DNA from 4 places in the Streptomyces sp. NPDC059037 genome. Region 3 is predicted to be linked to each of the others. Evidence: riboswitches for the same ligand, from Rfam matches in the RefSeq annotation. Region 3 holds a riboswitch; each other region holds the start of a gene.

The links. Region 3 has a riboswitch for cyclic di-AMP ahead of ACFWY6_RS33105 (C40 family peptidase). Riboswitches for the same ligand answer to the same signal wherever they lie in the genome.
Positions count from the first base shown of each region.
Region 1: it holds a riboswitch for cyclic di-AMP, as region 3 does, so the genes downstream of both, ACFWY6_RS42780 (transglycosylase SLT domain-containing protein) here and ACFWY6_RS33105 (C40 family peptidase) in region 3, are expected to answer to the same signal.
Region 2: it holds a riboswitch for cyclic di-AMP, as region 3 does, so the genes downstream of both, ACFWY6_RS15825 (M23 family metallopeptidase) here and ACFWY6_RS33105 (C40 family peptidase) in region 3, are expected to answer to the same signal.
Region 4: it holds a riboswitch for cyclic di-AMP, as region 3 does, so the genes downstream of both, ACFWY6_RS23350 (M23 family metallopeptidase) here and ACFWY6_RS33105 (C40 family peptidase) in region 3, are expected to answer to the same signal.

Region 1 is NZ_JBHYIG010000390.1:710-7,697, reverse strand. It holds gene ACFWY6_RS42785 (DUF3500 domain-containing protein) at 257-1,237, shown strand; gene ACFWY6_RS42780 (transglycosylase SLT domain-containing protein) at 1,346-2,110, opposite strand; cyclic di-AMP (ydaO/yuaA leader) riboswitch at 2,115-2,277, opposite strand; gene ACFWY6_RS42775 (S8 family peptidase) at 2,961-4,754, shown strand; gene ACFWY6_RS42770 (hypothetical protein) at 4,797-5,051, shown strand; gene ACFWY6_RS42765 (hypothetical protein) at 5,067-5,417, shown strand; gene ACFWY6_RS42760 (MFS transporter) at 5,493-6,770, opposite strand; gene ACFWY6_RS42755 (hypothetical protein) at 6,917-6,988, shown strand, end outside.
Region 2 is NZ_JBHYIG010000063.1:22,239-29,899, reverse strand. It holds gene ACFWY6_RS15835 (pitrilysin family protein) at 1-868, shown strand, start outside; gene ACFWY6_RS15830 (M16 family metallopeptidase) at 865-2,250, shown strand; cyclic di-AMP (ydaO/yuaA leader) riboswitch at 2,467-2,628, shown strand; gene ACFWY6_RS15825 (M23 family metallopeptidase) at 2,641-3,441, shown strand; gene ACFWY6_RS15820 (GntR family transcriptional regulator) at 3,664-4,368, shown strand; gene ACFWY6_RS15815 (HPr family phosphocarrier protein) at 4,563-4,844, opposite strand; gene ACFWY6_RS15810 (GNAT family N-acetyltransferase) at 4,961-7,661, shown strand, end outside.
Region 3 is NZ_JBHYIG010000216.1:5,964-13,624, forward strand. It holds gene ACFWY6_RS33080 (helix-turn-helix domain-containing protein) at 1-60, opposite strand, end outside; gene ACFWY6_RS33085 (ATP-binding protein) at 331-792, shown strand; gene ACFWY6_RS33090 (LysR family transcriptional regulator) at 781-1,692, opposite strand; gene ACFWY6_RS33095 (LysE family translocator) at 1,812-2,438, shown strand; gene ACFWY6_RS33100 (DUF6328 family protein) at 2,416-2,949, opposite strand; gene ACFWY6_RS33105 (C40 family peptidase) at 3,046-3,519, opposite strand; cyclic di-AMP (ydaO/yuaA leader) riboswitch at 3,523-3,689, opposite strand; gene ACFWY6_RS33110 (hypothetical protein) at 4,055-4,363, opposite strand; gene ACFWY6_RS33115 (ATP-dependent Clp protease proteolytic subunit) at 4,371-5,027, opposite strand; gene ACFWY6_RS33120 (DinB family protein) at 5,167-5,760, shown strand; gene ACFWY6_RS33125 (hypothetical protein) at 5,884-6,654, shown strand; partial or broken gene ACFWY6_RS33130 (dihydrofolate reductase family protein) at 6,680-7,290, opposite strand; partial or broken gene ACFWY6_RS33135 (gas vesicle protein) at 7,434-7,661, shown strand, end outside.
Region 4 is NZ_JBHYIG010000115.1:1,780-9,440, forward strand. It holds tRNA gene ACFWY6_RS23330 (tRNA-Lys) at 54-126, shown strand; gene ACFWY6_RS23335 (alginate lyase family protein) at 434-1,645, shown strand; tRNA gene ACFWY6_RS23340 (tRNA-Met) at 1,721-1,794, shown strand; gene ACFWY6_RS23345 (PP2C family protein-serine/threonine phosphatase) at 2,059-3,162, shown strand; cyclic di-AMP (ydaO/yuaA leader) riboswitch at 3,384-3,530, shown strand; gene ACFWY6_RS23350 (M23 family metallopeptidase) at 3,542-4,624, shown strand; gene ACFWY6_RS23355 (aldo/keto reductase) at 4,765-5,709, shown strand; gene ACFWY6_RS23360 (PrsW family intramembrane metalloprotease) at 5,710-7,020, opposite strand; gene trmB (tRNA (guanosine(46)-N7)-methyltransferase TrmB) at 7,110-7,661, opposite strand, start outside.

The DNA.
Region 1 (6,988 bases), on a different contig from region 3:
GACCGATGACGTAGAGGACTTCGGCCGCCTGGCCGCCCTCAGTCGAGGACCGGCCACCAGGACCGGCACAACACGGCCCGTGCATGCGGTACGTGCACGTGGACGGCAGGCATATGACCTTCAGGGGTACGCCACGCCACGCGGCGGACCGAGTTCCGGTGTTGCGTCGCTGCTGGATGGCGCACCATGGGCCGCAGGGGGTGACGCTGCCCCGCGGGTGCGCCGGATCGGGCGCCGAGGGGGAGGAGAAGAAACGGTGGACGGGCATCGGCCAGAGGTGATGACGACGGTGTCGGCGGCGGAGATGCGGGAGGCGGTGCGGGCATTGCTGTCCGTGCTGGACCCGGAGCAGGTGCGCGAGCTGCGCGCGGGGCCGGCCCGGCTGGACGCGCCCGAGCTGCGGGAGTGGACGTACCTGCCGGGCGCGCGCCCTGGGCTGCCCACCGAGAGTCTTGGCGACCGGCAGCGCGAGGCTGTCGACGCGCTCCTCGCCACGGCGCACAGCGCGGCGGGAGCGGCGCTGGCACGCGGGGCGATCGAGGTGGAACGGCACCGCCGCGCGATGGTCGGCGCCACGGGTGCCGACCGCTACTGGCTGCGGCTGCTGGGCGACCCGGACGGCGACGGACCTTGGGGCTGGCGGATGAACGGCCACCACCTCGCCGTACACGTATTGATCACGGTGGCCGGGATGCGGGTGACGCCACACTTCATCGGTGCGGAACCGGCGCGCATCACGCACGGTCCGCAGGCCGGCCGCAGGCTGCTGGGGCCGGAGGAAGACCTGGCCCGCGAACTGGTCACGGACCTGGACGTCGGCCGACGGGCGAAGGCGGTCTTCGCCGCCGCGCCTCCGGACGACATCTTGACCCGCGCCGACCCCTTCGCCGATCCAGACCTGCTGCCGACCGGCCTCCCGTACGGCGACATGGCGCCCGGTCAACAGCGGCTGCTTCAGCGTCTGGTGCGCCGCTACCTCGACCGCGCGCCCGCGGCGTACGCGCAGGAGTGCTGGTCCGACGCCGTGGCGCGTGGACTGGACGCCCTCTCCTTCGCCTGGGCCGGTGGCCGCGCACCGGGGGACCGGCACTACTACTGCGTTCGGGCCCCGGACTTCCTCATCGAGTACGACAACACCCAGGACGGCGGCAACCACGCCCACTCGGTCTGGCGGCACGTCCGCCACGACTGGGGCGCCGACCTTCTCCGCGCGCACTACACGGAACAGCACGGGTGACTGAACACTCGGCGAGGCCTGGGCCAGGCACCTGGTCCGGCCTCGGACAGGCCTGAGCCCCGGACACATGGCGCGCCGGGGCTCAGAGCGGACGAGACGGGGTGTGGTCTAGTACGGGCCGTTCACGTTGTCGATCGAGCCGTACCGGTTGGCCGCGTAATTGCAGGCGGCGGTGATGTTGGCGACGGGGTCGTAGCTGTCCATCGACGTGCCGGGCACGTGGTAGGCCTCGAACGTGGGGGCGATGACCTGCAGGAGCCCCTTGGACGGGGTTCCGGCGACGGCGTTGGAGTCCCAGTTGTTGATGGCCAGCGGGTTGCCGGAGGACTCGCGCATGATGTTGCGGTGGATGCCCTCGTAGGTGCCGGGGATGCCCTGCTGGGCCATGATGTCGAGCGATTCCTTGATCCAGCCGTCGAGGTCGTTGGTGTACGACTTCTTCGCCGTGGCAGCGGCGGGCTCGGCGGACGTGCTCTTGCGCTCGGAGCGGTCCGCCCGCTCGGCGGACGTCCTGGAGTCGGCCGACTTCTCCGCGGGCTCGGCGGAGGCCTTCTTGCCGAGGGTGAGCTTGACGCCCGGGTGGATCAGCCGCGGGTCGTCGCCGAGGGCGCTGCGGTTGTCCTTGTACAGCTGCTTCCAGCCGCCGCTCAGGGAGTGCTCTCGGGCGATCTCGGAGAGGGAGTCGCCCGCGACGACGACGTAGGTCTTCGCGGCGGCGGCGGGCTTGGCGTCCGGGGCGGCGGCCTGCGCCGCGCCCGCGGAGGTCGCGCCGAGCACCGGGAGTACGAGGACGGCCCCGCCCGTGCCTGCGGCGGCGATGCCCCGGCTGAGCGGGCTGGACTTGGGACGGCGGTGCTTGCCCTTTGCAGGCATGACGAATTCCTCTCCGTCGCCTACGAGGTGAGCTGTCGGGTTCGGACGGGAGATGTCCGGTCGCACTGGTAATGCGACTTCACCCCGAGCCGATCCGGAATGCGGATCGGCGGCTTACCTGGGTCCCCCGCTCCTGCCGTGCGTAATTGAGTGGGTGGGAAGAGTTGCCGGACGGCGGCAGGATTCGGCGTTCCATCCGGATTGACGGTGACGTTAGGCGAGAAAGCCCGGAAGGAACAAGACACGAATTCGCATAGGGAATGCCTGAGGCCCGACCTTGGCGGCCAGAATGCCCGGCCACCTTTGATCGAAAAGCCCAACTTTCTTTGCGCAGAACGGAAGTGCGCTCGGCGACTCTCGGAACCACGGTCGCCGGTGTGACTCATTTCACCGAATTGGGCGCAGGTCGATTTGCTGCTCGACGGCGTATCAGAGCGTGCCATTTCGCGCGACTGTCCCGCAATGGTGACAGAAATTTCATTCACGCCATAAACAAGTTAAATGAGCAACTATAGTTGCAAATCTGGACATAGTGCGGAGGCTGCTCGCGCCGTCAAAACGGGCATTTCATCTCTAATATCCTCGTCCGTGCCGCCGCAGCCCCAGCCGCGGTGACGCCGCAGCGACGATCCGGTGACGGCCCCTCACTAGGGTCGGCGGCCCGGTGACCGCGAGCGCGCCGCTCGGACGCGGTACCGGACGTGTCCGGCAGGAGGGGGAGGGCTCCTGGACGTCCGGAACCTCCTGGAGCGGCGATTCGGCGTCACGAGCCTGCGCGGCCACCCGGCAGTCGAGGCCGCCTATGTGAAACCACCGGCGGACCTTCCGTAACGTGGTGAAGGAGTCAGCTGTGCCACAGCGATCAGGTGCGGGGAACAGCCGGGGGAACGACCACCCGGCTCCAGGACCAGGACCACTCTTCGGGCGCCCTGAGCTGGTGTGCATCACGCGCGCCGACGCCGGGGTACGCATCACCCCGACCGGCGCGACCGCCGCCGCGGACATCTCCGTGAGCGGTCTCGACGCCGTGGCGGCCCAGGAGGACGTCACCTTCAGCCCGCTGTTCGGCACGGACCAGGAGAGGCTGCGCGCCCAGGCGGGTGCCCCCTCGGAAGGCGCCGGTGCCGACGACGCCACGCTGGAGATCCTCGACCGGATGGCGCTCTTCTTCCATGTCGACGCTCCCGCCGACCAGTTGGACGCGCTGGCCGAGCGGCTCCGCGCGTCGGACGCCGTGGAGGGCGCCTACGTCAAGCCCGCGGCCGCCCTCGCCGTCCCCGATGTCGTACCGAAGAAGGAGAGCGAGGAGACCGAACTCCCGCCGCTCAACGACATGCAGCCGACGGGCGCCGACGCACCGCCCGTCTCCCCGGACTTCACCGCCCGACAGGGCTATCTCGACGCGGCTCCGGGCGGCGTCGACGCCCGGTACGCGTGGACCCTGCCCGGCGGGCGCGGCGCCGGCGTCCGCGTGATCGACTGCGAGTGGGGCTGGCGCTTCACCCACGAGGACCTGCGGCTGAACCAGGGCGGCATCGTCTCCGGCACCGGGAGCACGGACACCGATCACGGCACCGCGGTGCTCGGTGAGATCGGCGGCGACGTCAACGCGTTCGGGATCACCGGGATCGCGCCGGACACGGTCACCAGCGCGTCCGCCTTCTCCATCCCCACGGCCACGGCGATCCGGAACGCCGCCGACCGCCTCGGCCCCGGCGACATCATCCTGCTGGAGATCCACCGCGCCGGTCCGCACGCGACCGGCGTCGGCCAGGCCGGGTACATCGCCGTCGAGTGGTGGCCGGACGACTACCTGGCCATCCGATACGCCGTCAACAAGGGCATCACCGTGGTCGAGGCCGCGGGCAACGGCGCGGAGGACCTGGACCACGCCGACTACGACACCCCGAGGGCGGGCTTCCCCTCCTGGTGGCGCAACCCCTTCCGGCGCACAACGCTGGACGCCGGCGCCGTGATCGTCGGTGCCGGGGCGCCGCCGCCCGGCACCCACGGCCGCCAGCACGGCCCGGACCGGTCCCGCCTCGACTTCTCCAACTACGGCGCCTGCGTGGACGCGCAGGGCTGGGGACGCGAGGTGACCACCACCGGCTACGGCGACCTTCAGGCGGGCGACAACCAGGACTTCTGGTACACGGACCGGTTCAGCGGTACGTCCAGTGCCTCGCCGATCGTCGTGGGCGCGCTGGCCGGCACCCAGGGCGTCCTGCGGGCGAACGGCCGTATCCCGCTGTCGCCCTCGCGGGCCCGGCAGCTGCTGCGTTCCACCGGCTCACCGCAGCAGGACGCGCCGGGACGCCCGGCGACCCAGCGCATCGGCAGGCGTCCCGACCTGCGCCAGCTCATCCCGGCGGCCCTCCAGACGAGCAGCTGGGTCGGCGTCCAGTTCCGGGGCACCCTCGCCGGGAACCGCACCGGCCGCTGGTTCACCTTCAACTGGCCCGCCCACTGGCATGTGGTGTGGACGGTCGTCCCGACCAGCGTCCGCACCGGCGCCCCGCAGATCGGCTGGAAGGTCCGGGTCGAGCGGGCCAACGACACGTACGCGACGTACTGGATCGACGTGACCAACCTCGTGGCCGACTCGGTCGAGTTCGAGGCCCGGTTCGCGGTTCTCGGATGGTGACGCGCGGTTCACCCGGTTCTCGGATGTGAGAGGAAAGCGACGATGCGAGTAGGCACACAGTTCACCGGAACACTCAACCCCGGGCAGACCGGGCGCTGGTTCACCTTCAACTGGCCGCAGGGCTGGCACGTCATCTGGTACTTCATGCCGACGACACCGCAGACGGGCAGCCCGCAGATCGAGTGGGAGACCGAGGTCGAGCGGGCCACGGCCACGACGGTCACGTACTGGCTGACGGTGAAGAACGTCGGCAGCACCCAGATGAACTTCGAAGGCCGGTACGCGGTCCTCAACTAGGCGAGGGGAACGGCCATGAAGGTGCACATCACGGTCACGGAGGACGCGGGCGCGGCCCCGACGGCCGGGCCCGAGCGGCAGCTCTCCGTAGCACGGGAGACCGCCGCCGACGCAGGACCCGCCGCCACGGCAGGGGCTGAACAGGCCATGCCGGCCGACGTCTTCACCACCACCGGACCAGCGCAATCGGTACGTCCCTCAGGCTCCGTCATGGACGGCGGCGAGGCCCCGGCCTGGCTCGCCGAACTCGTCCGGCTCGCCGACGCCGGACAGGTGGCCCGCCCCGGTGAGGAGCCGCAGGAGGCCCGGCAATCCTCGGCGGGCCTGACGACGGATGCCGGCAGCGCGGGGCCGGCTCCGGGCTGAGCGGTCGGCACCAGCCTGCACCGACGTAGTCGGGCGGGCCGCAGAGGAACGCGTTTGCCGGAACCCAGGGTGTGGCTATACGTGCGCCTCGTCCGGGTCTCCGCTGGGTCCCGCAGCCGCGGGACCCGGTCGGGACCGGGTTCGTGTGCCCCAGCGTTCAAGCGATGGGCCAACGGCGCCCACAGCGGCGAAGAACGCACCGAGGAGCAGCCAGCCGATGGTGCCCATGCCGAGCACGACGGTGGTGAGGACGGCGGGGGCGAGCGCCTGGCCCGCGGTGAAGCCAAGCCCGAGAAGCCCTTGGTACTGGCCTTGGGCATGGTCTGGTGCCAGGCCGAAGCCGAGGGCGAAGCCGGCCGAGGACTCCCATATCTCCCCGAGGCTGTGGACGAAGATCGCTGCGACCACGAGGCCGGCGGCCGCCCACACGGGAGCATGCGCGGCCAGGGCCATCATCGGACAACTGAGAAGGAAGAGCAGTCCTGCCGTGCGGAACGCCTTGCCGCCATCGCGCGGGGTTTCGATGCGGGATCCGATTCTGGTCTGCAGGAGGACACAGACTCCGGAATTGATCGCGGCTACCGCGGCCACGGTCCAGCGCGGTGCGTCCGTGTGCTCTGAGATCCAAATCGGCAGAAGCAGCGACACCACCGGGTACTGCAGCCCCATCGCACCATAGAGGGCTGCGAACGTCACGAAAGGACGGTCGGTGAGAGCGATCCAGCGGCGCTGCTGCAACGGCGGCGCCAATGCCCTGTAGTTGGGGAGCAAGAACAGGAGCAGGGCGCACAGCGCAAAGCTGGCCGCGTTGCCGAGAATCAGTACGAGATAGGCAGTACGAGTATTCGAGGCAACTGCAAATCCAGCACCCACGGTCCCCAGAACGACGCCCAGATTGACGTAAGTTCGGAGCTTTGCCCTGAACAGCGCCGGGCGGTCAGTACCGACCCGGACCACAAGGGCTCCCCAGGCCGCGCCGCCGGCGGCTGCGGCAAGCTGGTCAATGGTGGCGACGACCGTGAGGGCGGCCCAGCTCTCGACAAACACGAGAGCGGACATCGCCACTGCCTGAACCATCAGAGCGACCATCATGATCGTGCGCGGCCCACGTCGATCGGCCAGGTGACCCCCCGGTATCCCCGCGAGCAGCCCGATCAAGCCGGCAACGGTGAGCGCGACACCCACCTGCACCGCCGGCAGATCCACGACCAACGTGAAGTAGAGCGCCGACGCAGTGTTGAAGAGCCCATTGCCGACGCGATTCACGAAGCTGGCCAGGATCAGTACCCGCTCTGACCTGCTGCCCCCCGCTATGCGCCGCGCTATTCGGCCGGGCGATCTCCCCTTGATCATGGCCGCAGGCTAACAGCGGCCGCACACACCGTCAGGGGCGCGAAGTCGAACCGGCTGCTGTCCTGCCCGAACCGAACTCGGGAACCGTTTCCCCAGATCTTGCGTGACGTCTTTGACGTGTTGTCGGCTGGTGATGAGGGGATCGAATGAGGGCGCGGACGATGGCGAGCGTGGCGGTATCGGCCTGTGTGGTGCTGGTGGCGTGCGCGTGCGGTCCT
Region 2 (7,661 bases), on a different contig from region 3:
TCTCTCGTACCCCGAGGGCCACCCGTACCACCACACCCCGATCGGCTCCATGGCCGACCTGGACGCGGCGACGCTGGAGGACGCGCGGAACTTCTTCCGTACGTACTACGCGCCCAACAACGCGGTCCTCTCCGTGGTCGGCGACATCGACCCGGAGCAGACGCTCGCCTGGGTCGAGAAGTACTTCGGGTCCATCCCCTCGCACGACGGCAAGCAGCCGCCCCGCGACGGCGCGCTGCCCGACACCATCGGCAAGGAGCTGCGCGAGGTCGTCGAGGAAGAGGTCCCGGCCCGCGCCCTGATGGCCGCCTACCGCCTCCCGGAGGACGGCACGCGCGCGTGCGACGCGGCCGACCTGGCGCTCACGGTCCTGGGCAGCGGCGAGTCGTCCCGGCTCTACAACCGGCTCGTACGCCGCGACCGCACGGCCGTGGCGGCCGGGTTCGGCCTGCTGCGCCTCGCCGGTGCCCCCTCGCTGGGCTGGCTGGACGTGAAGACGTCCGGCGATGTCGAGGTCCCCGTCATCGAGGCCGCCGTCGACGAGGAGCTCGCCCGCTTCGCGGAGGAGGGCCCCACCGCCGAGGAGATGGAGCGCGCCCAGGCACAGCTGGAGCGCGAGTGGCTCGACCGGCTCGGCACGGTCGCGGGACGCGCGGACGAACTGTGCCGGTACGCCGTCCTGTTCGGCGACCCGCAGCTCGCCCTGACCGCCGTGCAGCGGGTCCTCGACGTGACCGCCGAGGAGGTCCAGGCGGCCGCCGCGGCCCGCCTGCGCCCGGACAACCGCGCGGTGCTCGTGTACGAGCCCATCGCGGCACCTGAAGCCGCCGAAGCCACCGACGAGGACGAAGAGGAGGCGGCGCAGTGACCGAGGCCGCGACGATGCAGTTCCATCCGCAGCCCCAGGCGGGCACCGCACGGCCGTGGGCCTTCCCCGCGCCCGAGCGCTCGGCCCTGGACAACGGCCTCACGGTGCTGCGCTGCCACCGCCCCGGCCAGCAGGTCGTCGCCGTGGAGATCCACCTGGAGGCGCCGCTCGACGCCGAGCCCGCGGGCCTCGACGGTGTCGCCACGATCATGGCGAGGGCCTTCAACGAAGGCACCGACAAGCACTCCGCCGAGGAGTTCGCCGCCGAACTCGACCGCTGCGGCGCCTCGTTGGATGCGCACGCCGACCACCCCGGTGTGCGGGTGTCCCTCGAAGTCCCGGTCTCCCGGCTCCCCAAGGCGCTCGGCCTGCTCGCCGACGCCCTGCGGGCCCCCGCCTTCGCGGACAGCGAGGTCGAGCGCCTGGTGAGCAACCGCCTGGACGAGATCCCGCACGAGAGCGCCAACCCGGCGCGCCGCGCCGCCAAGGAGCTCTCCAAGCAGCTCTTCCCGGCGACCTCGCGGATGTCGCGCCCCCGCCAGGGCACCGAGGAGACGGTCGCGGCCATCGACTCGGCGGCCGTGCGCGCCTTCTACGAGAAGCACGTCCGTCCCGCCACGGCCACCGCCGTCGTCGTGGGCGACCTGACCGGCACGGACCTGGACGCCGTCCTCGCCGACACCCTCGGCGCCTGGACGGGCGGCACGGCCGAGCCGCGTCCGGTGCCCCCGGTGACCGCCGACGACACCGGCCGTGTGGTCATCGTGGACCGCCCCGGAGCCGTCCAGACGCAGCTGCTGATCGGCCGCATCGGCGCGGACCGGCACGACCGCGTCTGGCCCGCCCAGGTGCTCGGCACGTACTGCCTGGGCGGCACCCTCACCTCGCGCCTCGACCGCGTCCTGCGCGAGGAGAAGGGATACACCTACGGCGTACGGGCGTTCGCCCAGGTGTTGCGCTCGGCGCCGGACGGCACGGGCGCCGCGATGCTCGCCATCAGCGGTTCCGTGGACACGGAGTCGACGGGCCCGGCCCTCGACGACCTGTGGAAGGTGCTGCGCACCCTGGCCGCCGAAGGCCTCACGGACGCCGAGCGCGATGTCGCCGTGCAGAACCTGGTGGGGGTGGCCCCGCTCAAGTTCGAGATGGCCGCGTCCGTCGCGGCGACCCTCGCCGATCAGGTCGAGCAGCACCTGCCGGACGACTTCCAGGCGCAGCTGTACCGGCAGTTGGCCGCGACCGGCACCGTGGAGGCCACCGCCGCCGTCGTGAACGCCTTCCCGGGCGACCGGCTGGTGACGATCCTCGTCGGTGACGCCGCGCAGATCGAGGAGCCCGTCAAGGCGCTCGGCATCGGTGAAGTGAGTGTGGTCACGGGCTGAATGACGGTCACGGCCTGAGGGACAGTCAGGACATATCGGGACCCCAGTGGCGGGAATTGGCTGCTGGGGTCCTCATATGTCCGAATTGCTATGGAGGTTACGTGTCTGACCTGTGGCGTGCGCTACAAAACCTCTGATCCGTTTGGCGATGGAAAGACGCCCCGCTTAGCGTCTGGTCCGGCTGTTCGTCATGCAGTACGCCGCGTCCGCGGCACCGGACAGTCATCGCCGAGTCCCCGTACGGCGCGAGCCAGGGGAGCCGGGGACCCACATGTCCCTGGGGTGAATCGGGCACCTTGCCGCGAGGCGAGGAACCCGTAGGAGACCTTCCTGCTCCGAACCCGTCAGCTAACCCGGTAGGCGAGAAGGAAGGAAAGGATCAGCCGCTTCATGGCGTTCACCCGTGCCACCGGGAAGCACCGTCGCCCGAGCCGCCTCACGCGTACCACCGCGAACGTGGCGGGCGTCGCCGCCCTCACCACCACCGGTGTCATCGGAGGCCTCGCCGCTCCGGCGCTCGCCGCCGACGAGGCCGCCGTCGAGAAGACGGGCCTGACCCAGGCGATCTCCGTCGGCGACTCGCTCGCCGCCAGCATCGACGCCCAGGCCGCCGCCCAGCAGCAGGCCGCCGACGACGCCGCTGCCGCCAAGAAGGCCGAAGAGGCCGCCAAGAAGAAGGCCGCCGAGGCCAAGCGCAAGGCCGAGGCCGAGGCGAAGGCGAAGGCCAAGAAGGAGCGCGAGGCCAAGGAGCGCGCCGCCCGCGAGGCCGAGCGCAAGCGCCTCAACAGCTACGTCTCGCCGATCACCGGCTCGTCCATCTCCACGGGCTACCAGACCGGCGGCGCCATGTGGTCCTCCGGCAGCCACTCCGGCGTCGACTTCCACGCCGCGTCCGGCACCACGGTCCACGCGGTCGGCTCCGGCACCGTCGTCGAGGCCGGCTGGGGCGGTGCCTACGGCAACAACGTGGTCATCCAGATGAACGACGGCACGTACACGCAGTACGGCCACATGTCGTCCCTCAGCGTCACCGTCGGCCAGGCGGTCACCCCGGGCCAGCAGATAGGCCTCTCCGGCTCCACCGGCAACTCGACCGGCCCGCACCTCCACTTCGAGGCCCGCACCGGTCCGGACTACGGCTCGGACATCGACCCGGTCGCCTACCTCCGGTCGCACGGCGTCAACGTCTGATCCGCATCACCAAGAGTTCACCGAAAGCTCACCGAAAGCCCCGGCTCATCGAGAGCCGGGGCTTTCGCCGTTCCGGGCCCGCCTTTGATCGACGGCCTCCCTTTGGCCAAAAAATATCCATGGATTTCGACCCGCCGTCGGAAATTCAGACGCTCTGCAATAGAGTCGCTGAATGAGCGTCAATCGACCGCGTTTCGCGGGGATTAAGGCGGAGGTCAGGTCATGCGCATTCCTGCGCACTCGGTATGCACGGCCATCCGGGACGACATCGTCTCCGGTGTCTACGAACGGGGTGGCCGGCTCACCGAGGAACTGCTCGCGCGCCGCTACGGAGTCTCCCGCGTCCCGGTGCGCGAAGCGCTGCGCACCCTGGAGGCCGAGGGGTTCGTCGTCACGCGCAGGCACGCGGGCGCGTGCGTCGCCGAGCCGACCGAGCAGGAGGCGGCCGACCTCCTGGAGATCCGCATGCTCCTCGAACCGCTCGCCGCGGCCCGTGCCGCGCAGCGCCGCACCGAGGCCCATCTGAAGGTCCTGCGCGGCCTCGTCAGGCTCGGCCAGGAGCGTTCGAGGCGCGGTCAGAGCGAGGATCTGCGCTCGCTGGGCGGCTGGTTCCACGAGACGCTCGCCCAGTCGTCCGGCAGCCCCGGCCTCACCGCGCTGCTCACCCAGCTGCGGCACAAGATCGCCTGGATGTATGTCGTCGAGACGCCGGCCGCCCCCGCGGAGTCCTGGGCGGAGCACGCGGCGATCGTCGACGCGGTGGCGCGCGGCGACGCGGAGCGGGCCCGTGCGCTCACCGCGCAGCACACGGAGCGGGCGACGGCCGCGCACCGGCTGCGGTTCGTGACGCGGGGCGAGCGCGAGCGGGAACGCGATCGCGTGAGGGGTTCGCAACATGTCGTAAACACGGTGAGCCTGCAGAATTAACAAGGGCGCCGTATACAAAGAAGTGCTATTCGGCGGGGGATTGCGAGGCGATTGCTTCTGCTGCCCGCATTCGGTGATATCCCCTGCCTTTATTCGGTTGCGTTCGGCGGTGCTCGGGAAGCGGACGCAAATACGCCGAAGGGCCCGCCCCTGTTTTGGGCGGGCCCTTCGGCGTATGCGTGCGACAGTCGCTGTCAGACGGTCTCGGGGAGTTCATCGAGGCCATCGGCGACCAGCTTCGCCAGACGGTCGAGGGCGGCGTCCGCACCCTCGGCGTCGGAGGCGAGCACGATCTCCTCGTTGCCCTGCGCGCCCAGGCCGAGCACCGCGAGCATGGAGGCGGCGTTGACGGGGTTGCCGTCCGCCTTGGCGATCGTCACGGGGACGCCGGCGGCCGTGGCCGCGCGGACGAAGATGGAGGCGGGTCGGGCGTGAAGGCCCTCGGCCCAGCCGACGTTGACGCGGCGCTCAGCCATGTGTTGCTGCCCTTCCAGGTGTCTCACAGTTGTCTAGACCAGTCTCTCATGCCGTCGCGAGTGCTCCGCCGACCGAGGGACCGTGCTCCAACGACCGTACGTCGTACCCTGGCCCCATGCAGACCCCGTCGGACCGGCACGCATACCCCTCCCACTGGGAAGCCGACGTCGTGCTCCGCGACGGGGGAACCGCCCGGATCAGGCCCATCACGGCCGAGGACGCGGACCGCCTGGTCAGCTTCTACGAACAGGTCTCGGACGAGTCGAAGTACTACCGCTTCTTCGCCCCCTACCCCCGCCTTTCCGCCAAGGACGTGCACCGCTTCACCCATCACGACCAGGTGGACCGGGTGGGCCTCGCGGCCACGGTGGGCGGCGAGTTCATCGCCACCGTGCGCTTCGACCGCATCGACGAGCGCGGCATGTCCGCGAGCGCGCCCGCCGACGAGGCGGAGGTCGCCTTCCTCGTGCAGGACGCCCACCAGGGCCGGGGCGTGGCCTCGACTCTCCTCGAACACATCGCGGCCGTCGCCAGGGAGCGCGGCATCCGCCGCTTCGCCGCCGAGGTGCTGCCCGCCAACACCAAGATGATCAAGGTGTTCACGGACGCGGGCTACCAGCAGAAGCGCAGCTTCGAGGACGGTGTCGTACGCCTCGAATTCGATCTGGAGCCGACCGACCGCTCGCTCGCCGTGCAGCGCGCCCGTGAGCAGCGCGCCGAGGCCCGGTCCGTGCAGCGGCTGCTCACACCGGGCTCGGTCGCCGTGATCGGCGTCGGCCGCACGCCCGGCGGCGTGGGGCGCAGCGTGCTGCGCAATCTGCGCGACGCGGGCTTCACGGGGCGCCTGTACGCGGTGAACACCGCCTTCGAGGAGGGCACCGAGGTCGACGGGGTGCCCGCGTACCGCTCCGTCCTCGACATCGACGAGCCCGTCGAGCTCGCCGTCGTCACCGTGCCCGCCGAGCGGGTGCCGCAGGCCGTCGCCGACTGCGGTGAGCGCGGGGTGCTCGGCCTCGTCGTGATCTCCGCCGGGTACGCGGAGAGCGGCGCCGAGGGGCGTGAGCGGCAGCGGGGGCTGGTGCGGCAGGCGCGGTCGTACGGCATGCGCATCCTCGGCCCGAACGCCTTCGGGGTCATCAACACGTCCCCGGAGGTGCGGCTCAACGCCTCGCTGGCCCCGCATCCCCCCGAGCGCGGCCGGATCGGCCTGTTCACCCAGTCCGGCGCGATCGGCATCGCCCTGCTGTCCGGGCTGCACCGGCGGGGCGCAGGCCTTGCGACGTTCGTCGGATCCGGGAACCGCGCGGACGTGTCCGGGAACGACGTCCTTCAGTACTGGTACGAGGACCCCGACACCGATGTCGCCCTGATGTACCTCGAATCCATCGGCAACCCGCGCAAGTTCACCCGCCTCGCGCGCCGCGCCGCGACCGCGAAGCCGCTGGTCGTGGTGCAGGGTGCCCGGCACAGCGGGATCGCGCCCACGGGGCACGCGGTGCAGGCGACGCGGCTGCCGCACGCCACGGTGTCGGCGCTGCTGCGGCAGGCGGGCGTGATCCGGGTCGACACCGTCACGGAGATGGTCGACGCGGGGCTGTTGCTCGCGGGGCAGCCGTTGCCCTCCGGGCCGCGGGTGGCGATTCTCGGGAACTCCGAGTCGCTGGGGCTGCTTACGTACGATGCCTGCGTCGCCGACGGGCTGCGGCCGTTGCCGCCGGTGGATCTGACTACGGGGGCGACCCCGGCGGACTTCCGCGCCGCGCTGGCTGATGCCTTGTCGGACGAGTCCTGCGATGCCGTGATCGTCACCGCGATTCCCTGGGTGGGGGAGGACGGGGTCACGGGGTCACCCGAGGGTGAGGAGCTGGCCACTGCGCTGCGCGCTGCGACGGTTGGGTGCCCCGCGAAGCCGGTAGCCGTGGTCCACGTAGAGCTCGGCGGGCTCGCCGAGGCGTTGGCCGCTGCCGCCCGGACTCGCCCTGGCGCCCCTGGTTCGGCACCCGGCGGTGAGGGCTGTGCCCACCCGTTCCGCCCTGCGGAACGCCTGCCCACAGCGGAGGCGCCGGTAGCGGAGCAGTACCGCATCCCCGCCTACCCCGCCGCCGAGCGTGCCGTTCGGGCCCTTGCCGAAGCCGTCAAGTACGCGCAGTGGCGGCGCGAGGCCGCTGAGCCCGGGAAGGTGCACGAGTACGACGACATCGACGAGAGCGGGGCCGCCGGCCGCATCGCCGAGCTGCTCGCCAAGGACGAGGACCCGCGCGGTGCCACCCTCGCCCCGGCCGACGCCCATGAACTGCTCGGGCGGTACGGCATCGTCGTACGCGAGGCGCTGCCCGCGCCGGATCCGGACGCGGCCGTGGCCGCCGCCCGCACGCTCGGCTACCCCGTGGCCCTGAAGACCACCGCCCCGCACCTGAGGCACCGCGCCGACCTCGGCGGTGTGCGGCTCGACCTCGCGGACGAGGAGCAACTGCGCCGGGCGTACCGCGAATTGACCGAGGCCTTCGGCAGGCCCGCCGAGCTGCGGCCGGTCGTCCAGGGCATGGTGCCGCGCGGAGTGGACACCGTCGTCCGCGCGGTCATCGACCCGGCGGCCGGAGCGGTGCTCTCGTTCGGACTCGCCGGCGCCGCGTCCGAGCTGCTCGGCGACACCGCGCACCGCCTGATCCCGGTCACCGACCGTGACGCGGGCTCCCTGGTCAGATCCATCAGGACCGCCCCGCTCCTGTTCGGCTGGCGCGGCTCGGCGCCCGTGGACACCCCGGCCCTGGAGGAGCTCCTGCAGCGGGTGTCCCGGCTCGTGGACGATCACCCCG
Region 3 (7,661 bases):
GCGCAGCGCACGCAGTTCGGCGCCGAGCTTGCGGCGGCGCACCGCGGGACCGTGCTGCATGTCCGTCTCCTCTCCGACGGAGCCTCATTTTCCGGCCTCCCCCGGTCTCTCACGGGCGACAGTAGAGGAAGTGCCGGTCTCGTGCCCAAATACGGTCTGCCGTAGCAGAGTTCACCGCTTTGAGCGACAGATATATGCACATCTCGGTGGATCGCCACACGTGAGGGGCCCAGTAGTGGCAGTCTGGCGCGAAGCACCATTCCGGGACTGTCCTCGTGCCTTCCGCTACGAGTCGGAGTCCAGTCCCGGTGGGAAAGGGACAGCGTCGCCATGGCAGACCTTCAGGAAGCATCCGTCACTCTGCCGAGCGATCCTGCCTCGGTCTCCGCGGCCCGGAAGTACGTATCGAACGTCCTCACGGAGTGGGGCCTGCCCGGCGACGCCGAAGTGGCCGACACCGTCCGGCTCATCGTCTCCGAACTGGCCACCAACGCCGTCCAGCACACCCTCGGACAGTCGCCCACCTTCACCGTGGGCATCGAACTGGACCGCGAGGAGCAGCTGCGCATCGGCGTCACCGACAGTCACCCCCGCTACCCCAAGCGGCTGCCCGCCGCCGTCCAGCAGGACAACGGCCGCGGCATGGTGATCATCCGCTGGCTGACCGTCGAATGCGGCGGCAGACTCTCGGTCACCCCCACCCCCGAGGGCGGCAAGACGGTCTGGATCGCGCTGCCGTGGACGGGGGCGGTCCGGGGCGAGGTGCCGTCGCCATCGACCTCAACCCGCTGAGCGCCCGAATGCCCCACGGAGCAGGGCCCGGAAGGTGTCGGCCGCCGGATGCGAACCGTCGCTGCGGTGGACGACCGAGATCGTACGGCGGAGACTTCCCGGCTCCAGCGGCCGGACCCCCACCGGGGTGGCCGCCGTCCGCGCCACCATCTCCGGTACGACGGCGACGCCGAGGCCGGCGCTGACCAGCGCGCACACCAGCGCGTAGCCCGGAGTCTCGACAAGCACCGAGGGGGTCGCCCCGGCCCGTGCGAGTGCCGACTCCACGCCGTGCCGGGGCGGATGCGTCGGCGCCATGCTGATCAGCGGCTGCCCGGCGAGCTCGGCGAGCGGCAGCCGCGACGAGAGGCCCGCCAGCGCGTGCCCGGGCGAGGTCACCAGGACCAACTCCTCGACCAGGACCGGCTCCGCGCTCACGGACGCGGGCAACGGCACGGGATCCGACGGCTCATAGGTGTGCGTGAGCGCCAGGTCGACCTCGCCCGCCGCCACGGCCGCCACACCGAGCGGCGGCTCATAGCCCCGCAGCGTCAGCTCGATGTCCGGATGGGCACGGCGGAACGCGGTCAGCGCGGGCGGCACCAGATGGATCCCCGCCGTGGTGAAGGTCCCCACCCGCAGTCGGCCGCCGGACAGGCCCGACAGCTGCGCCAGTTCATGCCGCGCCCGCTCCATCTCGTCCAGGACCCGGCGCGCGCGGGCCAGCAGCAGCTCGCCCGCACCGGTCAGCCGTGCCCCGCGGTGATGCCGGACGAGGAGCGGGGTGCCCGCCTCCCGCTCCAGCTTGGCCAGCTGCTGGGAGAGGGCGGGCACGGTGTAGCCGAGGCGCTCGGCGGCGCGGGTGATCGACCCGGCCTCGGAGACGGCCACCAGTGCGGCGAGCCGCGTCGGGTCGTACATGGTGTCTCCCGTGTCTCCCGCCGCGGCGGGCCGTCGGCGTGGGGGTAAACGCCTGCTTAAGGCAGACCCAGGATATTCCACATACCTGCTGAAGGCAGAAGAACGGCAGGCTGGGGGCCATGGACGCACAACTGGTCGCCTTCACCGGAGTCGCCGCGGGCATGGTCGCCATGCCGGGCGCCGACTTCGCCGTGGTGGTGCGCAACGCCCTCGCCTCCCGCCGCGCCGGGGTCACCTGCGCGATCGGTGTCGCGGGCGGGCTCCTGGTGCACACGGCGCTCGCGGTGGCCGGGGTCGCGGCGGTGCTCGCGGCGGTGCCGACGCTCTTCCGGGTGCTGCAGATCGTCGGCGGCGGCTATGTGCTCTATCTGGGCTACCGCACCCTGCGGTCGGCGGCACGGCCGGTGCGGGGTGCCGGTGCGCCGGGGGAGGAGGAGAAGGCGGTGGGCGGCAGCCTGCGGCAGGGGTTCCTCACCAATGCCCTCAACCCCAAGGCACCCATCACGTTCCTCAGCGTGCTGCCCCAGTTCGTGCCCGCAGGGAACCCCGCGATGCCCAGGACGCTGCTGCTCGCGTCCATCATCGTCGCGCTCGCCCTCGTGTGGTTCCCGGTCGTCGCGCTCCTGGTGGACCGGCTCGGCCGCTGGCTGCGCCGGCCGCGTACCGCCCGGGCGATCGAGGGCGTCACCGGCGGCGCGCTGAGCGTCCTCGGCCTGGTGCTGCTCATCGAGGCGGCTCTGGCGTGACGTCCTGCCGTGCGGCCCTGCGGCGCGCCAGGCGGGGGAGTACGCGGGGGAGCACGCCCCACAGGCCCCCGCACACGAGCAGCGTGCCCGCACTCGCGATGATCCCGCCGGTGCGGCCCACCGCCACGTCCACGACCAGGAGCACCGATCCGGCGAGGGCGAACATCAGGACGGCCATGCCGGCCCTGGCGAGCTGCGAGGAGACCCGCACGATCAGCGGTTTGGCGCGCTGCTGGAACAGCGCCCGGTGCACCGCGGCCGGCGCCGTGAACAGGGCCGCCGCGAGGACGGCGAGCAGCAGCGTGGTGACGTAGGTGGCGCGCTGCACGTCGTCCAGGGTCCGGAAGCGGGGCGTGAAGGCAAGGGTCAGCAGGAAGGCGAAGAGGATCTGCACGCCGGTCTGCGTGACCCTCAACTCCTGGAGGATCTCCGAGAAGTTGCGGTCCGCGCGCTCGAACGGCGTCTCGTTGCGGTTGTCGTGAGAGGCGTGGGAGCCACTGTCGTCGGCCATGCCGCACGAGTATCCGGGTCGGCGCGCGCCAAGCGCGGTGGACGCGCCGGGCGACGACGCCGGCCGAAGGGCCGGCCGCCGCCGCCCGGCGGCAGGTCAGCGCACCCTGCCGTACGAGACGCTCTTGGTCCAGATCTTCTCGAGCCGCACCACGGTGTTCGACTTCGGGGCGTGCCAGATCCGGCCCTTACCCGCGTAGATGCCGACGTGGTAGACGTTCCGGCCGGAGTGGAAGAAGACCAGGTCACCGCGGGAACGGTTGGACGCGGAGATGTGCCGGGTCTTGTTGTACTGCTGTGCGGCGGTGCGCGGGAGCTTCTTGCCGGCGCGCTTGAACGAGTAGAGCGTCAGGCCCGAGCAGTCGAACCGGTTGGGCCCCGTGGCTCCGTAGCGGTAGGGCGAGCCCTTCTTGGACGCGGCGATCTTCAGGGCCTTCGTTCCGTGTGTCGCGGCCTGGGCCTCCGTCGTGAGCCCTGGGGCCACGAGGGTGCCGCCGACGACGGCGAGCGTGAGAGCCGATGCGCAACCGGCCCTGGTGAGCAGCGACGGAACATGATTCAGCGCGGTCATGCGCAACCCTTCGTCAGCCGCCTGTGAAGGATGACCTGTCGGATTCGGGCTGACAAAGTTGCCCGGCCGCGGTGTGCGGCTTCACCCCAAGGGCCGTTGTCCGGACCTTCCGGACCGACCCGTCGTGCCTGGGTCCTCCACTCCTGCCGGTGCACCGATGTCGACCGGGCATCCGGGCGGCGGCAGGACTCGGCGTCCGCCCGGACCGCCCCGCCGCTGTGGCGGGGGCTTGTCGTCGGAAGGGATCTTGACCCGTCAACGGCCCGAAAACCGAGCCGAAACGGCGTTTTGTGAGGCTCCTCACGGCTGAACCGTTCAGGTGGACAACGCCGGATAAGGGCACCCTTCGCAGGGCTCGACGATCGCTCTACCAGCACCGGAAGGAGTCATTCCGGCCGTCGCGTACACCGCTGACGCAACTGCGACCGACCCCGTTGACGACGACCTGCTACGCCGAACGGGGTAGCCCGTCTGGTCCGTTTAACTCCGGCCCCGGACGGCTACAGACCTGCCGGGCAGCCGACTTGAGGGGGAATCAGGGCGCCGAAGGGGGCGGCACGGTGACCCGGCAGGACCGCCGCTCCCCGTCGAGCACGCGCAGCGCCCGCGCCAACGTCGGTGCGTGCACGGCGCTCTCGCCCCGCTGGTGCATCAGCGTCAGCGCGTCCCGCAGCGCGGTGGCGCTGCCCACCAGGGCCTGGGCGGCGCGCAGTCCGCCGTACGTGTCGGACGCGCGGGCGGGGTTGATCCGGCCCAGCAGATCGACCACTTCGAGGTACCGGTCGATCAACTCGCCCTCGGCGCGGGTCAGTGCGGGCAGTGGAGGCAGTTCGGGCGGCAGCATCACCGGCTCACCTCGCGTCCGGGGCGCGGAGCGAGTCCTTGCTGCCGCGGAGCGAATCCTTGCGGCTCGGGATGATCCGGTCCACCAGGCCGTACACGAGTGCTTCGGGCGCGCTGAGGATCTTGTCCCGCTCGATGTCCGCCGCGATGCGCTCCGGGCTCTGTCCCGTGTGCCGTACGAGGAGTTCCTCCAGGAGCGCACGGGTGCGCTGCAGCTCGGCCGCCTGAATCGCGAGGTCGGATGTCTGGCCCTGGATCGGCTCGGTGATCGAGGGCTGATGGATCAACACCCGGGCGCCGGGCAGCGCGTGGCGCTTTCCCGGGGTGCCGGCGGCAAGGAGGACCGCGGCCGCCGACGCGGCCTGACCCAGGCAGGTCGTCTCCACGTCGCAGGTGACGAACCGGATCGTGTCGTAGATCGCCGTCATCGCGCTGAACGAGCCGCCGGGGGAGTTGATGTAGAGCGAGATGTCGCGGTCCGGCGCCAGGTATTCGAGGTGCATGAACTGCGCCATCACGTCGTTGGCCGAGGTGTCGTCGATCGGGGTGCCCAGGAAGACGATGCGCTCCTCGAGCAGCTTCGAGTACGGATCGAGAGTCCGCTTTCCCGAGCTGGTGCGCTCGGTGAACTCGGGCAGGACATAGCGGGCGGACGGTCGGTTCATGGCACGTCACTCCTCTTCCCGGGGCCGGATGCGCCGGCCCGTGGCTCGTGTAAGAAATGTACAGGACGTACGTAACGATGGTCGGTGGCGGCGGGTGAAACCGGTGGACAGAGATCACGAGAGCGGCAGACTGGCGTGCATGACCTCAACGGATCCCAAGGCCGACCTTCGCCGCTATCTGCAGTCCGCCCGCGATGCCCTGCTGTGGAAGCTCGAAGGCCTCTGCGAGTACGACATCCGCCGCCCGCTGACGCCGACCGGCACCAACCTGCTGGGCCTGGTGAAGCACACGGCGGGCGTGGAACTCGGCTATCTCGGCGACACGTTCGGGCGCCCGGCCGGCGAGCCGCTGCCCTGGCTCGACGGCGGCGCCGAGGGCAACGCGGACATGTGGGCCACCGCCGACGAGTCACGTGAGTTCATCGTGGAGCTCTACCGCCGGGCATGGGCACACGCGGACGCGACGCTCGACGCGCTGGACCTGGACACGATCGGCAAGGTGCCGTGGTGGCCGAGCGGCAGGGACGAGGTGACGCTCCATCACGCAGTGGTGCGCGTGATCGCCGACACGCACCGGCACGCGGGCCACGCCGACATCGTCCGGGAACTCATCGACGGCGCCGTGGGCATGAACGAGGGCAACGACAGCATGCCGTCCAACGACAAGGCGTGGTGGGAGAACCATCGCGACCGCCTGGAACGGGTGGCCCGGGAGTCCGACCCGCAGGCGTGACAGCCCCATGGGCGCGTTGGCCGAACCTGCCGCGGGGCCGTAGTGTCTGCCCGTCGCAGGCGAAGAGGATCACGGGGGGCAGCGGTGGTGTGGACGAGGTGCCGCAGAGCGGCAGGTGTGGCGATGGCCGTGGGGATGATCGTCGTGGCCACCGGGTGCTTGCCGAAGGAATCGGCCGACGACCCGAAGGAATCAGCCGACGCGCCGAAGGGGTCGACCGACGCTCCGAAGGAATCAGCCGACGCGCCGAAGGGGTCGACCGACGCTCCGAAGGCGAAGGACTCGGCGCCGGCGTCCGCGTCGCCGTCGCTGTCGCCGTCTCCTTCCCGGCCGCTGACGGCCAAGAAGCTGAAGTCCCTCCTGCTGCGTGAGGGTGAAGTGCCGCAGGTGGACAGCGCGCCCGTACAGGGTCCCGTTGCCAAGTACGATCCGCGGGTCCTGGTGCCGGGCCCTGGATGCCAGGACGTGTTCGACGCCCTCGTCTCGCACGATGCGTCCACATCCGTGATCCAGGACTTCTGGTGGAAGGACAACCAGTGGGGCGGCCGGACCTGGCTGGCCTCGTATGCCGGCCAAGGGGCGGCGGAGCAGTTCCAAGGGCTCAAGAAGGGGCTCAAGACCTGCAAGACGTTGGTGGGGACGACCCCGGACCAGAAGCTCAACTCCCGGATCACCATGGCGAAGACGCCCGCATTGGGCGACGAGGCGGTCGCCTTCGACTTGAGCATGGACGGCCCTGGTGACACCGTGCTGACCGACCGTCAGACCTTTGTGCGGGTGGGCGCCCTCACCGTGAACATGAGCGACCGCAACGCGCAGCGCAATCCCGGGTTCCCGCTCGACGTGGTGATCGACAAGCAGGTCGCACGGCTCACGCAGGAACCGCGCACCTGACCCCGGTGGACGCGGTGTGCGGGACCTACGCCTCGGATCCGTAGGTCCCGTACTCCGGAAGGCCGGTCGATGCGAAGACATGCACCGACAGGCCGCCCGGTGTCGTCTGCTGACTGACGAGCCGCAGGCCGGCCGGCGCGCCGCCGTCCGGGAACAGCCGCCGGCCGCTGCCCACCACGACCGGGGCGATCGCGAGCCGCAGTGTGTCGACGAGCCCGGCGGCCAGCAGTGACTGGGCGAGCCGGGCGCTGCCGTGGATCTGCAGCTCCCGGCCGGGCCGCCGCTTCACCTCGGCGACCTGGGCCGGGACGTCGCCGGACAGGATGGTGGTCGGGTTCCAGTCGGCCTCGGTCAGGCTGTGGGAGGCCACATACTTCGGCAGGCTGTTCATGATCCCGGCCAAGGGGTGGTCGGTCATCTGAGGCCGTCCCGCGCGAAGTTCTGGTAGGTGCGGCGGCCGAAGAGGAGCGCGTCCGCCTCGCCGAGCCAGCTGCCGGCGAGGCGCTCGAACTCCTCGTCCAGGTGCGGCACGAACCAGCCACCCCGCGTGAAGCCGTCACTGGTGTCCTCGTCCGGGGACCCCGGGCCCTGGGAGACACCGTCGAGCGACAGGAACTCCTGCACGACCAGCTTCATCTCGCACCACTCTCTCTTCGGCTTCGGCGCACCCGACGGTACGACGACGATGGTGCCGGAATCAGGACCGGCCGCCGGTCCTTCTCGCGCATGTCACCAGGTTTGGCCGACGGGTTGTGGGCCACTCGGAGTCCGAGGTGGCCATGACGAACAGACCCTCGGACACACCGAAGAAGACCACGAGTCAGCAGAACCCGAAGAGTTCACCCCGGTCGGGAAGCGGCGCCGCGGACGGCCCGCCGGGCCCCATGGAGGTGCTGCGCCAGGCGCGCGCCCAGCTCGCCGAGCTCACCGGGACGACCGCCGAGTCCATGTCGTCCTTCGAACAGGCCGAGGACGGCTGGGCGTTGGAGATCGAGGTCCTGGAACTC
Region 4 (7,661 bases), on a different contig from region 3:
ACCCGATCGGACGACGGGGCCCGTCCCGCTATGCTCGTGGGGTGCGTCGGCACGGACCGTTAGCTCAATTGGCAGAGCAGTGGACTTTTAATCCATTGGTTGTGGGTTCGAGTCCCACACGGTCTACCTCCGGCAGGTCGGCGGAAAGCCTCGCTGACCTGCTCTTCAGCGCCCTACTCGGATTCTCCGGGTGGGGCGCTTCGTGCATGTTTCGGGCGGGGCCGCGCGGCTGACGGCAGAGAGGAGTTTCGTCCGCTGCCGGAGCTGAGCCCCGAGGAGCAAGGGGATACCTCCCCGACGCGCACCGAGGTGGTGCTGTCGACCAGCCTGCACCGATGTGACCGTCGCTCGCCCGAACGGACCCGCCTCGCCTGCGACCCCGCGGCCCACGAGTGACGCTGAGCCTGCCAGGTGGTCGATCCGGAGGTGCAGCATGGGTTCCGTACGGCGGGCTCTCGCGATGGTGCTCGTGCCGCTCCTGGTCGGTGTCGCGGCTGCCTGCGGTGGTTCCGGCGGCGGCTCGGGTGGTGCGGCCGAGCGTGCGCGCCCCGCCGACCTGGCCTTCGAGCACCCCGGGGTGCTCGTCAGCAAGGCGCAGCTGGCGCGGGCGCGGGCGCACGTGGCGGCGCGGGAGCAGCCCTGGCTGAGGGCGTTCGAGCAGATGCGGGCCAGCAAGTACGCGGCGGACGACTACCGGGCCAAGCCGTACGCCGTCGTCGAGTGCCCGCCCGACACCCGCCCCGGCCGCGGCTGCGTCGAGGAGCGCGAGGACGCCATCGCCGCGTACACCCACGCGCTGCTCTGGAACATGACCGGCGAGAAGGCGCACGCCGCGAAGGCCGTGCAGATCATGGACGCCTGGTCGCAGGTGATCACCAGGCACACGGAGGCCAACGCCGGCCTCCAGACGGCGTGGGCCGCCTCGTCCTGGGCGCGCGCCGCCGAGGCCGTGCGCTACTCCTATGACGGCTGGAGCGACGGCCGGCTGCTCCGCTTCGAGCGGATGCTGCGCAACGTCTACCTGCCCCAAGTGCGCGAAGGCGCCGCCCACTTCAACGGCAACTGGGATCTTCTGATGGCCGACGCGACCATCAGCATGGCGGTCTTCCTCGACGATCACGACTCGTTCGAGAAGGCGGTGACGCACTTCCGGGACCGCGTACCCGCCTACTTCTATATGAAGTCGGACGGTCCGCTCCCCGTCTCGCCGGCCGGCAGTGACATCAACACCCCGAAGCAGCTCCAGAAGTACTGGTTCGGGGAGAAGACCTTCGCCGACGGGCTCTCCCAGGAGACCTGCCGCAACTTCAAGCACGCCAGCTACTCGCTCGCTGCCACCGCGCACATCGCGGAGACCGCCTGGCACCAGGGCGTCGACCTCTACGGCGAGGTCGTGGACCGGCTGAGGGCCGCGCTCGAATTCCACTCCAAGTACCAGCTGGGGGCCAAGGCGCCCAAGTGGCTGTGCGGCGGAAAGGTGCGGCGCGACATGGGGCCCGACACCGAGGTCGGCCTCAACCACCTGGGGCAGCGGCTGAAGCTGGATCTCCCGAACACGGAGAAGTACACCCAGCAGCGGCGGCCCGAGGGCACGGACGATCTCTTCGTGGCCTGGGAGACCCTGACGCACGCCGAGAACGCCTAGCGACCTGCGGTTTTGCCCCTCCCGTCAACCGGTTCGCTTTTATCCCGCCACATGGCGTACTGTTCATTTCAACGGCGCGGGGTGGAGCAGCTCGGTAGCTCGCTGGGCTCATAACCCAGAGGTCGCAGGTTCAAATCCTGTCCCCGCTACTGAAGTCCGAAGGCCCGGATCCAGATCATGGATCCGGGCCTTTGGCATTCCCCCCTGACGTCATCCCCCCTGACGTCATCCGGTCGGCCCACACCGCTCGCAGCCCGCCGCCGCTGCGGGAAACCTGGACAGGTGCGGTCATGGGGCTGGTCCCGGGCGCGGACATCGGCGGGAGACGAGCGGTGGGGCAGCGAGGAGGACGTCCGAGAAACCCCTCAGAGGGGTCGGACACGAGTCCGGACGTCACCCACGAGCGGGCTCTCGTGCGGGCCCTCCCGTGGCTCCTGCTGGCCATCGGGGTCGTGTACGACATGTCGACTCCTCCGGAGTTCACCGCGGCGCCCCTGTTCACCGCGGCCCCGCTGATCGCCGCCCCGTTCTACTCGCTCCTCAGCACCGCCCTCATCGGCGCCGCCTCCTGCCTCGCCGTGCTCGTCCTGCACTTCGGCAACAGCACCACCACCGACGTCGAGGCCGTCACCGAGCTGCTCACCGTGCTGACGGTCGCCGTGCTCGCCGCCCTCATCAACCGCGTCGTACGCCGCAGCGACGAACAGCTCGCCTCCGCCCGCTCCATCGCGGAGGCCGCCCAGCGCGCCGTGCTGCCGCAGCCGGATCACCGGATCGGGGGGCTCGACATCGCGGCGCGGTACGAGGCCGCGGAGGCCGACGCGTTCATCGGCGGGGATCTGTACGCCGTGCAGGACACCCCGCACGGCGTACGCGTCATCGTCGGTGACGTACGCGGCAAGGGGATGGGGGCGGTGGCGGCCGTCGCCGTCGTCATCGGGGCGTTCCGGGAGGCGGCCGAGCAGGAGGCGACCCTGGAGGCGGTGGCGCAGCGCCTGGAGCGTGCGCTCGCGCGGGAGGGCATGCGGCGCGAGGGGCTCGACGCCTTCGAGGGGTTCACCACCGCCGTCCTGGCGGAGATCCCGCGCGGCGACGGAGTCATCCGCATCCTCAACCGCGGGCATCCCGAGCCGCTGCTCCTGCGCGGCGACGGACGGCTGTGCGTGCTGTCCGCGAGCGAGCCCGCGCTGCCGCTCGGGATGGGCGACCTGGGGGTCTGGCCGGACCGCGCCGACGAGGCGGAGTTCCCGCCGGGGGCGATGCTGCTGCTCTACACCGACGGGCTCTCGGAGGCGCGGGACATCCGCGGCGAGTTCTACAACCCGGCGGCCCGGCTCGGCGGCCGGATCTTTCCCGGACCCCACGGTCCGGACTCGCTGCTTGCGACGCTGGCCGAAGAGGTGCGCCGGCACACCGGCGGGGGAGGGACGGACGACATGGCGCTGCTCGCGGTGCGGCGGCCGGACTCCGGCGACGCACCGGCCGATGCCCCGCCCGATGTCACGGGACGTGACTGAATCGCACCACTCCGCATAACAACTGACGCACTGTCAAGGCGGTGTGAAGGTCCGGTGTGTGAAGAAGTGCGGTCAACTCGCCCCGTTCCCACCCCTGGTGTCCCGTTAAGTACAGGCCAACGGCGTTAACGATCAGTCGGAACGGCTTGGAATACGGCCCTGCCGTCTATTAACGTTCGATAACGCAGCGCGGTCGTCCCAGCCGTCACTCGAGTCGGCTCCGTGCGCACACGCCTAATCCCGAAAGGGAGCCGGGGAACCACCAATTGGGGTGAATCGGGCATCTGTGCATCCGTGCCAGATGTTCGTAGGAGACCTTCCTGCTCCGAACCCGTCAGCTAACCCGGTAGGCGAGAAGGAAGGAAAGGAGCGCGCCCCAGTGGCGTCCAACCGGCCTGCCCCCCAAGCCGTTTTCGTACCGAGTGACGACGACCTCGGTTCCTACGACGACGAGCCGTGGGAGGAGTGGAATCCGACCGAGGAGTCCATCCGTCCCGTTCGCGGCAGGCACCGCGTCCACAAGAAGGGCGGCGGCGGGCTCGCCCGCAGCTCCACCGTCCTCGGCGTGGGCGTCATCGCCGCCGTCGGCGCGGGCGGCATAGCCACCGCGCAGGGCGGCAAGCCCCCGGTCTCCATCGAGATGCCGGACATCTCGGCCGTCACGGACTCGCTGCCGGAGGCCAAGTCCCTTCCCGGCGTGGGCTCCCTGATATCCGACGACTCCGAATCGGGCTCCTCCGACGCCGGCGTGACGACCGCCGCCGCCCCGCTCACCACCGCCGGTGTCAGCACCGCCGACGCCGAGCAGGGCACCACCGACGCCGGTGAGGCACTGCGGGCCCGCATCATGCAGCAGGCCGAGAACCAGCAGGACCAGGCGGACGACGCGGTCCAGAAGGCGGCGGAAGAAGCCGCCGTCAAGAAGGCCGCGGAGCAGGCCGCCGCCGAGCAGTCCGCGGCCGAGAAGAAGATCGCCGCCGAGAAGGCCGCCGCGAAGAAGAAGGCGGAAGAGGAAGCCCGCCGCAAGGCCGAGGCGGAGCGCCTGGCCAAGCTCGCCAAGAGCTACACCCTGCCCCTCAGTTCGTACACGCTCACCAGCACCTTCGGGCAGGCCGGCTCCATGTGGTCCTCCGGCTACCACACCGGCCTCGACTTCGCGGCGCCGACGGGCACGCCCCTCAAGGCGATCCACTCCGGCACCATCAAGGAGGCCGGCTGGGCGGGGTCGTACGGCTACCGCACCATCCTGGAGCTCGAGGACGGCACCGAGATCTGGTACAACCACCAGTCCTCGATGGGTGTCAGCGCCGGCCAGAAGGTCACCACCGGCGACACCATCGGCCGCGTCGGCGCCACCGGCAACGTGACCGGGCCGCACCTCCACCTGGAGATCCACCCCGGCGGCGACTCCACCGGGGTCGACCCGGCCGCCTGGCTGCGGGACAAGGGCCAGTCGCTCTGAGGCACCCCCTGTGACTCCGGCGGTCCTGGCGGCAACCCCCCGACGTCAGGGCTGCCGGCTCGGCATGCCCACATCCGGTGGCGCGGAACGGACATCCCGCTGTACGGAATGCTGGGATCCGTAAGGGTGTTGAGCCCCGTATGACTTCTCTACGCAAGCTCGGCCCGTCCGACCTCGAGGTCTTCCCGCTCGCCCTCGGCGGCAATGTCTTCGGCTGGACGGCCGACGAGGCGCAGTCCTTCGCGGTGCTCGACGCCTACACCGCGGCGGGCGGCAACTTCGTCGACACCGCCGATGTCTACTCGGCCTGGGCGCCGGGCAACAAGGGCGGCGAGTCCGAGACCGTCATCGGCAACTGGCTCGCCGCGCGCGGCCATCGCTCCGACGTCGTGATAGCCACCAAGGTCGGCGCCCACTCCGACTACAAGGGCCTGTCCGCGAACACCATCAAGTCCGGTGCCGAGGAGTCGCTGCGCCGGCTGCGCACCGACTACATCGACCTCTACTACACGCACTTCGACGACCCGACCGTCCCCGTCGAGGAGATCATCACCGCGCTCGACGATCTGGTGACGTCGGGCAAGGTGCGCGCGATCGCCGCCTCCAACCTGACCGCCGAGCGGCTCCAGGAGTCCATCGACTTCTCCGACCGCGAGGGCCTCGCGCGGTACGTGGCGCTGCAGCCGCACTACAACCTCGTCTCCCGCGGCACCTACGAGGGCCCGCTCCAGGAGGTCGCGTCGCGCTCCGGCCTGGCAGCGGTGCCGTATTACGCGCTCGCCTCCGGCTTCCTCACCGGCAAGTACCGCCCGGGGGCGCAGGTCGACAGCGCGCGGGCCGAGGGCGCGGGCAAGCACCTGGAGACCGACCGTGGCGTGAAGGTGCTCGCCGCCCTGGACGAGATCGCGGCCGAGCGTGGCGCCGAGGTCGCGACCGTGGCCCTGGCCTGGCTCGCCGCGCAGCCGACGGTGGCCGCGCCGATCGCATCGGCCCGCACGGTCGAGCAGCTGCCCGCGCTGCTCGCGGTGGGCGATCTTGAACTGACGGAGGCCGAGGTGACCGCGCTGACGAAGGCCTCCGCCTGATCAGCCGCGGTAGGGGTGGTACGGGGCCTGGTAGGCGGGATGTCCCGCCGCCGGCCCGGCGTACGCGTATCCCTGCTGATGGGGAATCCGGTACCCGTACGGCGGCGGCATCGGTACGAGCACGGGTGCCGTCGCCCGCGCCGCGTAGGCGAGCGCGGGCCTGGCCAGTTCGCGGCGCTCCCACAGCGCGTGCAGCAACTCCCGCTCCCGTACGACGAAGTCGGCGCCCGCGCGGCCGCGCCGGCCCCGGTGCCGGAGCAGGGCGAGCGACGTCGCGTACGCCTCGTACTCCGCGACCGTGCGCGCCGCGGCCTTGCCCTGCATGTACGAGGCGTAGTCGCGGGCGATGGTGCGGGCGCGCATCGTGCCGAGCGCGTACGGCTCGGGCGGCGTGAGCCAGCCCGCGACCGCGTACGCGGGCAGCTCCGTGCGCACCACGCGCAGGCCGCGCTGCCTGAGCCAGATCACCAGCCAGGTCAGCAGTCCGAACGCGGGCAGCATGAAGAGCGCGTACACCGCGAAGAAGCCGTACTCGCCGAAGGTCGTCGAGCCGTTCCACAGGGCGTGCAGGCCCATCGCGAGGAGCAGTCCGGCGAGCGGAAGCAGCACGCGGCGCAGCCGCCCGCGGCCGGTGCCGAGCGCGGTGATGCCGAAGCCGATGCCGGTGAGCACGGTGAACAGCGGGTGCGCGAAGGGCGACATGACGATGCGTACGAAGAAGGTCGCCGCCGTCACGGACGCGAGACCGGTGCCGCCGTTGAGCTGGTCGGTGCCGAACGCGCTGCCGAGATAGAGGATGTTCTCGGTGAACGCGAAGCCGGTGGCGGTCACTCCGGCTATCACCACGCCGTCGAGCACACCGGTGAACTCGCGTCTGCGGAAGAGGAAGACGAGCAGGACGGCCGCGGCCTTGGCCGTCTCCTCGACGATCGGCGCTATGACGGTCGCGCCGAGGGTGTCCGCGCTGCTCGGGTCGGCGGTGGCGGTGGCTATCCAGCGGGTCGCGAAGCTGTTCGCGACGATCGCTATGAGGGCGGCGGCGCAGGCGCCCCAGGCGAAGGAGAAGAAGAGGTTCCGCCAGGGCCCCGGCTGTACCCGGGCCAGCCAGCGGAAGGCGGCTATGAGCAGCGGCACGGGCAGCGTGGCGAGCCCGAGCCCGACCAGGAACCCCTCGGTGCCGGTCTGTTCGCGCACCAGGGCGAGGATGACGAGCCCGGAGAGGGCGAGCAGGGTGACCAGCGCGGCGGCGCGGATGGCCCGCCGCTGCCACCAGCGCGCGTGGCGCAGCCCGGGGGGCCCCGCCGGGGGCATGGGGTGCGCGTGCGGAGAACTGGTGGCCACGCCGCTGACCCTAACGAGGGACAGGGGTGGCCCGCGACGGTGCGTTTTCGCCCGGGTGGCTACTGGTCCTCTGTTACCCGGCGGAACAGCAGGTCATGGACCACGTGCCCCTTGTCGATGCCCTGGCCTTCGAAGCGGGTGAAGGGCCGGAAGGCGGGACGAGGCGCGTAGCCGCCGTCGGGCCGGGTGTTCTCGAAGAGGGGGTGCGCGGTGAGCACTTCCAGCATCTGCTCGGCGTACGGCTCCCAGTCGGTCGCGCAGTGCAGCAGCGCGCCGGGCTTGAGGCTGGGCGCGGCGAGGTCGAGGAACTCGGGCTGGATGATGCGGCGCTTGTGGTGGCGGGCCTTGGGCCAGGGGTCGGGGAAGTAGACGCGCAGGCCGTCGAGGGAGGCGGCCGGGAGCATCTCGCGCAGCAGGATGACGGCGTCCCCGTTGGCGACGCGGACATTGCCGAGGCCGTTGCGATCGGCGAGCCCGAGCAGATTTCCCTGCCCGGGGGTGTGTACGTCGACGGCGAGGATCCCGGTGTCCGGATCATCGGCGGCCATCTGCGCGGTCGCCTCGCCCATGCCGAACCCGATTTCGAGCACGACGGGCATCTCGCCGCCGAA